One region of the Paenibacillus sp. FSL R5-0914 genome, then DNA from elsewhere that is predicted to be linked to it. Evidence: riboswitches for the same ligand, from Rfam matches in the RefSeq annotation. Region 1 holds a riboswitch; the other holds the start of a gene.
The links. Region 1 has a riboswitch for preQ1 ahead of queF (preQ(1) synthase). Riboswitches for the same ligand answer to the same signal wherever they lie in the genome.
Positions count from the first base shown of each region.

Region 2: another riboswitch for preQ1. It lies ahead of MKX60_RS25580 (queuosine precursor transporter); the one in region 1 lies ahead of queF (preQ(1) synthase).

Region 1 covers NZ_JBBORH010000002.1:1,262,524-1,266,954, forward strand. Annotated here, with positions in the region: gene MKX60_RS21665 (6-pyruvoyl trahydropterin synthase family protein) at 1-395, opposite strand, end outside; gene queC (7-cyano-7-deazaguanine synthase QueC) at 395-1,057, opposite strand; gene queF (preQ(1) synthase) at 1,087-1,560, opposite strand; PreQ1 riboswitch class I at 1,724-1,767, opposite strand; gene MKX60_RS21680 (ABC transporter permease) at 1,842-2,528, opposite strand; gene MKX60_RS21685 (ABC transporter ATP-binding protein) at 2,525-3,373, opposite strand; gene MKX60_RS21690 (hypothetical protein) at 3,587-3,922, shown strand; gene murB (UDP-N-acetylmuramate dehydrogenase) at 3,983-4,431, opposite strand, start outside.
Region 2 covers NZ_JBBORH010000003.1:491,887-496,317, forward strand. Annotated here, with positions in the region: gene MKX60_RS25570 (YnfA family protein) at 1-211, shown strand, start outside; gene MKX60_RS25575 (methyl-accepting chemotaxis protein) at 270-1,958, opposite strand; PreQ1 riboswitch class I at 2,302-2,347, shown strand; gene MKX60_RS25580 (queuosine precursor transporter) at 2,358-3,071, shown strand; gene MKX60_RS25585 (AMP-binding protein) at 3,281-4,431, shown strand, end outside.

The DNA of each region.
Region 1 (4,431 bases):
GTCTCCCATAGCTTTACCGAGTACAAAGGCAACCCTGCTTGCTTAAGCTTGTAGGCAATATATGAAGACATATTCTCCACTGTGGTGCGGAAAGACAACAAAGCTACTTTGGAGCCCGTATTCGTTAACGTTTCTAACACAGGTTCATTTCCCATAGCAAGAAAAGCGTGATCTAAACGATCTACAAGGCTTTGTTGCACAGTCGTCTTGATATCGCTGAAGTCAATAACAAACCCTTCGTCTGAATGGCCTTCCGTAGCCTCTGGTTTGCCCTTAAGCACTACTTCGAGCTTATAAGTATGTCCGTGCAGATTGCTGCATTTCCCTTTGTGACCAATTAATTGGTGCGCCGCATCAAACGTAAATATTTTGCAGACTGAAACCTCGTTAAGCATTAAGAACCGGCCTCCATTCTCTCCGCCTCATATTGCTCAAGACCACGCTGACGCAACAGACAGGCTGGACAAGTACCGCAGCCACTGCCAATAATACCGTTGTAACAGGTCAATGTGTGTTCGCGAACATAATCAAAATAACCCAGTTCATCTGCCATATTCCATGTTTCTTTTTTATCCAGCCACATCAATGGAGTGTGTATCGCAAACTCATAGTCCATAGATAAATTCAGCGTAACATTCAATGATTTCACAAATACATCACGGCAGTCCGGATACCCGCTAAAGTCCGTTTGGCAGACACCAGTGACGATATGGGAGTAACCCAATTGTTTAGCTAATATTGCGGAAAAAGACAAAAATAACAGATTCCGTCCGTCAACAAATGTACTAGGAAGCTCATCACCTTCGCCAGCAACGATATCAATATCCTGGCGGGTTAGTGCATTTGGTGCCAGCTGATTAAGCAGCCCAAGATCAAGGATATGCTGTTTTACATTAAACTTAGCTGCTATTTCTGTAGCAACTTCGATTTCAGCCGCATGACGCTGATTATAATTAAAGGTAACTACCTGCACTTCCTCAAACTGCTTCAATGCCCAAACCAGGCAAGTGGTGCTATCTTGTCCGCCGCTAAATACGACGAGTGCTTTTTTGTTCATCTTAATCTCTCCTTATCAACTTGTTGGGATTAGCGGTTATCCACTTTTTCCGGATAGAGGTCGTGATTCATTAAGCGGTGCTCCGCCATCGCCTCATACTTCGTACCCGGTCTTCCATAGTTGCAATAAGGATCAATAGATATGCCTCCACGCGGAGTGAACTTGCCCCATACCTCAATATATCGTGGGTCCATCAGTGAGATCAGATCATTCATAATAATGTTGACGCAGTCCTCATGAAAGTCACCGTGGTTACGGAAGCTAAACAGATACAGCTTTAATGATTTAGATTCCACCATTTTCTGTTCAGGAATATACGAAATATACAATGTGGCAAAATCCGGCTGACCTGTAACAGGACATAAGCTAGTAAACTCAGGGCAGTTGAATTTAACAAAATAATCACGCCCTGGATGCTTGTTATCAAACACCTCAAGAATAGCTGGATCATAACCAAACTTGTACTGCGTTCCCTGATTACCAAGTAAAGTGACTTCTTGCATTTCCTCTTTCAATCTTCCTTCTGACACGACAAAAAACCCCTCTCTTTTCCTTCGGCCTTGGCCGGTAATGGAAAGAAGAACGAGATTTCGAAAACTTTGCTCCACTAAGAAGAAACGGAAGCAACATCCGGGTTAAGGGCTGCATCCGCTTATAAGATTTAATATACTCTTAGTTTTTTATAGAGGGAGTTCGCGAACCTCTCCTGCACAATCCGTGCAGACTTCTTCTTCATGCATATTGCGTCTTGAACTATACCATGGTAATTTGCTTCTGACAAGTTCTACGCTTTGCCCGTCTTCCAAATCCAGAGCGAAAGCACCACAATCCACAAGAGCAAAAGCAGGCTTTCTAGGAGCAATACTCCTTCTCCATTTAGAATACTGTTCAAATTCTGGACGATTTCAATACTTGGCAGAATAACAAAGATCGGATAGGTCCACTCTGGAAGAGCTAAGTAAACAGAAGCCACCAAGAAAAAAACAACCATAAAAGCAGAGCTGATGGCCGAGCCATTTTTGGAGGAACTTACCTTTAATCCGATGATAATTCCAACTTGTACAAAGATTATTCCACCCAATAACATATATATCAACGAAGACAATAAATCTATGTTCAACCCTTGATTAAGTACATAAACTATCAGCTGTGAAAATAACGAAAAGACAAGAACAGACCCCGCCTTAGCAGTAATGATCTGACCTCTGCTTAACGGTGAGATCAAGAGTGCATCATAAGTTTTACTCTCTCGCTCCTCAATTAATCCTGGGCCGGTAATCATGATTCCAACCATTACTTGCGCAAACAAGATCCAAGTAGAAAGAAGCATGAAATCTAGACCGCTCTTGTCCACTACAGTGATGATTATTTTTGCCATAAATATAGGCAGCACAATTAGAATTACAGTCGCTGGATTACGTAGTATATCCTTACACTCATGCTTAAACAGCTTCCATAACGGATAACTCAACTTAACTCACTTCCCGTCAAGGCAGCAAATACATCTGCCAGCGAAGCCTCTTTACTGTGCATACTTATCATTTGATGATTAGACATTAGCTGATAAATATGATCTTTTGAAGACTCTTCTGCTATCGGCCAGGATTTCATAATCACTTCTCCATCCTGCTGATATTTCACTTCAATTTCTGGTTTACCATACATGGTCTTAAGTCTATGGGGTTCATCAAGTGCCACCAATGCACCAGCGTGCATGATCCCTACTCTATCGCTTAATTCTTCTGCCTCGTGCATATCATGCGTTGTTAAGACAATAGTTGTACCTTCATCTTGAATTCTCTTGATGTGATTACGAATGAGTGAGGCTGAATTTGGATCTAATCCACTCGTAGGCTCATCTAAAAACAACACTTGAGGCTTATGTAATAATGCTCTGGCGATTAGAACACGCTGCTTCCAGCCTTTGGATAAGCTGCTTACTTTAGCTTTTTCCTTATCTAACAGCTGGAGGGTTTCCATGACTTCATTCACTCGATTTCCTGCTACCCTATACAGATCAGCGAACAGCTCCAGATTATTTCGAATAGAACTACGCATGTATAGGTTCGGAAGCTCGAAAACAACACCAATTTGAGCATGGATTTCTTTTTTATGACATGAAATATTCATGCCATTAATTAAAATTTCTCCGCTTGTAGACTGAAGAAGCCCTGTCATCATTCGCATCGTTGTAGTCTTCCCTGCACCATTGGGACCTAGAAATCCAAAGACCTCACCTTTCTCCACCGTGAAAGTAATTCGATCAACTGCACACCTCTCCTGATAATATTTTGAGACCTCAGTTAGCTGAATCAATAACACTCCCCCCTTTTTAGAATAGTTAACTTTCTTCTATCCTTATTCTGGTTGTAGAGGATTATCTCTGTTGTTGCTATTCTGTAACATTCGCTATTCCTCAGTACCTTCCTTTGTTCAAATCCGCTCAGATGTGGCAAAAGTAAGGATTCAAATCCTAAGAAAAGGGTAACTTAAACATAATAATCTTCGAGGTAAGGGTGGGATCATCTAATGGAACAAAGTATACAGAAACTTATGGACTGGATTAACAGTCATGTGAATGAAACTATTGTAATTGAAAAGAAAGAGCTTCGTGATCTGGATAAGATTCATTTTAATCTAGAGGCTGTTGAGTTTCGGAGTGCGGAGGATGTTATCGATGATTATCTTGGGAGTGCATTAATATTAAAAGGATTTGGCAGCACTTTAAACGCCGATGGTGAGCTAGTATCGCTACCACACTCCACCTATGACTTAGCTATTGACGGGCTTCGGATTGAGGACATAAGTGATCGCAAGGCTGGAATAACTACTGAGAGAGCTAAATATACCCTTTCAGTGGATTAAGCCATATGTAATGACAGCAAAAGAGCCCACAGTAATCTGTGGGCTCTTTCTAATTAATAGTTACTCTTCCCCAATGATCTCCACTTCAGTTTCAAGCTCCACGCCGAATTTATCCTTCACAGTTGCTCTTACATGGTGAATTAGCCCAATGTAATCGCTGGCGGTTGCATTATCTGCATTTACAATAAACCCTGCATGTTTCTTGGATACCTCAGCACCACCAATTCTTGTTCCCTGCAAGCCACTCTCTTGAATTAACTGACCTGCAAACCGACCTGGAGGACGTTTAAAGACACTACCACAGGAAGGATACTCAAGCGGTTGCTTGGATTCACGCAGATAAGTAAGTTCATCCATTTTCGACTTGATAGCTAATGCATCACCAGAAGTCATAGCAAAATTGGCCTCAAGTACGATGTATTCACCGCTTGCGAACACGCTTTTTCTATAACCCCATTGCAGCTCATCCCCTTGCAGAGTCACTAATTGTCCGCTCTTAGTTATAGCCA
Region 2 (4,431 bases), on a different contig from region 1:
TTTGATTCTGATAAGCTATGGCATCATCCCTACGTTGCAGAAGTTTCCGTCCTTCGGAAGAGTGTACGCAGCCTACGGCGGGGTGTTTATCGTGCTCGCTGTGTTATGGGGCTGGCTAGTAGACAAGAAAACACCCGATGTATATGACTGGGTTGGTGCTGTTATTTGTGTGATCGGCGTTTCGGTCATTCTTTGGGCGCCGAGACACTAACAAAACAACCCGTTCAACACTTTCGTGTGAACGGGTTGTTTTTATTTAAGCCTAAGCTTTAGATCTTAAATTGTTGCACAGCTTCCTGAAGCTTCTTAGCCTGCTCATATAGATGCTGCACGGTTACTGCATGTCCTTCAAGCTCTATACGTTGGCGCTCGGAGTTCTCGGATAGTGTGTCCGCACTTTCTTGGGATCTTGAAGTGATTTGTGCGGTTTCCTCAACGGAAGCACTAACTTCTTCTGTACTTGCTGAGATTTGCTGCGTCGCCGCAGATACGGATTGAATATTCTGATTGATGCTTTGGATCAGAATCAGAAGGTGATTGAAGGCATCGCCCGCTTCTGCCACCTTGCCTACCCCGGAGGCTACCTCAGAATTCACATGGTTCATCTCAGTAACGGAGCGATTCATATCTTCCTGAAGTCCGAGTAGGAAATCACGAATCTGCTCATTCGCATTACGGGATTGTTCGGAAAGCTTGCGTACTTCTCCGGCAACCACGGCAAAGCCGCGTCCATGTTCTCCTGCACGTGCTGCTTCGATCGAAGCATTGAGCGACAGCATTTGGATTTGCTTCGTAATTTCAGTAATACTATGAACGACTTCTCCGATCATTACTGAACGTTCATTCATAACTTGTAATTGCTCCAGCGACTGCAGGGAGGCACGTTCAACATGGCGCATTTGCAGAACGGCACTTTGGGCAATCTCATTACCGCCAATCGCTTCAGCGGAAGCTTCACTGATCTGCTCAGTGACTTCGGTGGCTGCTGAAGCAATATGCTGAATGCCGAAATTGATTTCTTCCATAGCTTTTGAATTATCTAGAGCGCTGCTCGCGATGGTCGTACTACCTTTACCAATTTCTACAACAGATGTACTAGAGTGGTCTGCCATTTCATTTAGGACCTCAACACGTTCTCTTAAAGAATTGGAATCGGTGACCACAGTATTTGAGGTGACGAGTACATGTCCAATCATTTCTTTTAGGCGCAGGGTCATCGCTTGGAAGCTTCTGGACAGTTGAGCTACCTCATCACTGCCTTTAACCGTTAATTCCTCTGTGAAATCTCCCTCTGCAAGACGGGCACTGTAAGCTGCAAGCTTTGAGATAGGACGAGTGATCCGCATGCTCATAAACCAGGCACCAGTTGAGCCTATAATCAGCGTTAGCAGAGTGATCCCCGCGCTGGTCCACAGAATACTGTCTGTTTTTTCTTGAATAAAGCTTACATCACTGCTGATTCCGATAACCATCGTACTTCCGGGAATTCCGATATAAGCTGACTTATGTACACCATGCGAGTCCTTGTATGTATCGCTTAGTCCACTCTTTCCTTTAAGAGCTTGCTGCATTGCAGAGGATACCTTAACAATTTCCTCCGGCTTTAATTTTGCATCATGATCTACGGACAGAACCTCAGCTTCCTTACCTTTTAGATTGAGTAGAAAAATAGTCTCAACCCCATGCTGCTTTCTCTTATCCTGAAAATAGAATTCAAGATTGGTGGCTGCTTGTTCGTTCTTCTTTAGTGCTTGCTGAGCATGCATTGTATTTATATTCTTATATACGTCCTGAGCAGCTGCAGTTAGAATTTGATTGATTTGTGGCATGACATAGCTGTTGAAAATACTGGTTGATATAAAGTAGAAGCTGGTACTTAACAAAAGAGACGTGAGTAATAGAACTACAAATAATAAACGCGTAAATCTGCGACTGATCGACTGCTTGAAACGAAACATATTGTTCTCCCCCTTTTTATGGGCAGCGAAGCCCCATTTCTTTATATCCCTACCGACTGCTAGTGACTGGCAACCTGCAATATATTCCATAGTTATGTAATATATCAACTAAATGGATCGGGAATGAAGTGTTTGATACTATTCTATAGAATTAACCTCTGGATGAATAGTGAAAGTTTTAGTTTATATAGCATATTTTTCTGAAAAAGATGAATTATTACTGACACTTTTATTTTTAGTTAATAAAAATGGGTATAAATACCCATTTCATAAATTGTTTATTTTTATGGATTGTTTGACGACAGTGTGATAGAGTATTAATGTTTTGTTCCAAAACTTAATGTAAGCCGCGGTTCGTAACCATCCCGCGTAAACAAAACTAGGAGGAGTTTAAGCAATATGTTTAATTTGATGTGGGGAGTTTTATTTGTTATTGTCAATTTTGCTTTTTTTCTACTCTGTTACCGCCTGTTCGGCAAAAGTGGAATGTATGCCTGGGTAGGTATCGCTACTGTAATTGCAAACATTCAGGTAGCTAAGACGATTGCTATGCCATTTGATATCGTGATGACACTCGGAAATACGATGTATGTCACTTTGTATATGACCAGCGATTTGCTTAATGAGAAGTATGGAAGAGCAGAAGCACGTAAAGCGGTTTGGTTTGGCTTCTTCACCTTGCTTATGACGACAGTCATTATGCAAATGGTACTAGTATTTAAGCCGCAAGAGACCGATATTGCTCAGTCTTCTTTGGAGACGATCTTTGGTCTGATGCCTCGACTAGCGTTGGGTAGTCTAACTGCTTACTTCATTAGTCAGTTCCTAGACGTTCGGTTGTACTCCTGGATTCGCAAATATTACAGCACCTCAAGTCAGTTGTGGATTCGTTCCAATGGCAGTACGATGGTTAGCTCCTTTGTGGATACACTAATCTTCTGCACCATTGCATTTGCTGGGTTGTATAACTGGAGTGTGTGGTTTGAAATTTTGCTTACAACGTATCTAGCGAAATTCTTACTAACCGCAGTAAGCACACCTATCTTATATATCGCCCGAACTTTTACTTTTGCTGAAGATGGAATACCATCATCCGCTCATAAGAAGGAATAAACAACAATACAGCCAGCGCGTACCGATCATAATCGATGCGCGCTGTTTGATTTTTCCAGTCGTAAGAGGGCTCAATCGTTCCATATAAATATGTACATAAAATTAATATAAAGCTAAAATAAGCTATCGTAGCCATTCTAATTGTATCCCGAGCGAAGAGAGAGTACATAATCGGTAGTCACAGAAATTACGAATAGGTGTGGTGAAGGATGAATCTAGTAGTTCCTATACTGCGTCATGCAGCAGAACAGCCCGACAGAATTGCCTTAACCCATGACCAAGCAACTCATACCTATGCAACATTAGTGCAAGCGATGCGGAGAATTGCCAATGGTCTACAGCAAAAGGGCCTTAGGCATGACAAAATCGCTATTTTATCTACGAATCGCATTGAATTTGTCGAGGTTTTCTTGGGGGCTATTTATGCAGGCTGTGTTCCCATTCCTTTAGATCCCAAGTGGAGTGCAAATGAACTGCAGGTTATTATAGAGCAGTGCCAGCCGACAATGATTTTTGCCGAGCCGGAAGCTGTAAAGAATTTGGTCTTCAAGGACCTAGCCATCCCAACGCTGACTTTTTCAAATGAACGAACAGGTTCCTATGATCAGTGGTTGAAAGCTCAGAAGCCAGAAGCTGAATTGGAAGAGACGAACGAGTTATTATTTATCGGTTTTACTTCAGGCACAACGGGGCTACCCAAAGGATATATGCGTACCCATTTATCGTGGTTAAAGAGCTTTGAGGTATCGAGTGCTGCCTTTGAATTAGACTCTATGAAGGATGTTTTAGCACCGGGTCCGTTTGTGCATTCGCTGTCCTTGTTCGCTGTAATGCAGAGTCTGTATGGTGGAGCAAACTTTCATATTACGCAAAAATTTAGCGCCACACAGGTGTTAGAGCTGTGCAAGCAGATTCCGGGTGTGGTGTTGTTTGTTGTACCGACAATGCTTGAATCCATGATGCAGCAGGCTGTTCCTGGGCAGACGCAGATTGATGCGATTATTAGCTCAGGTGCAAAGTGGTCGGAGTTGTCCAAAAAAAAGGGTATAGAAGTGTTCGCTGGAACGCGTCTCTATGAATCCTATGGTTCCTCAGAAGCGAGTTATATTAGTTATTTGGATGTTCTGGAAGAGCATAATCCGAACTCTGTAGGCAAGCCCTATCCCGGAGTGCAAATTTCCATTCGTGATGAAGAGTTCCGTGAAGTCCCTACGGGGGAGATTGGGCAGTTATATGTGCGAAGTGATATGATATTTCTAGGCTACCATCAATTGCCGAAGGAGACCGCAGCAGCTTTTCGAGAGGGATGGCTTGTGTTGGAGGATTATGTTTATCAGGATGAAGCTGGTTATTTATATCT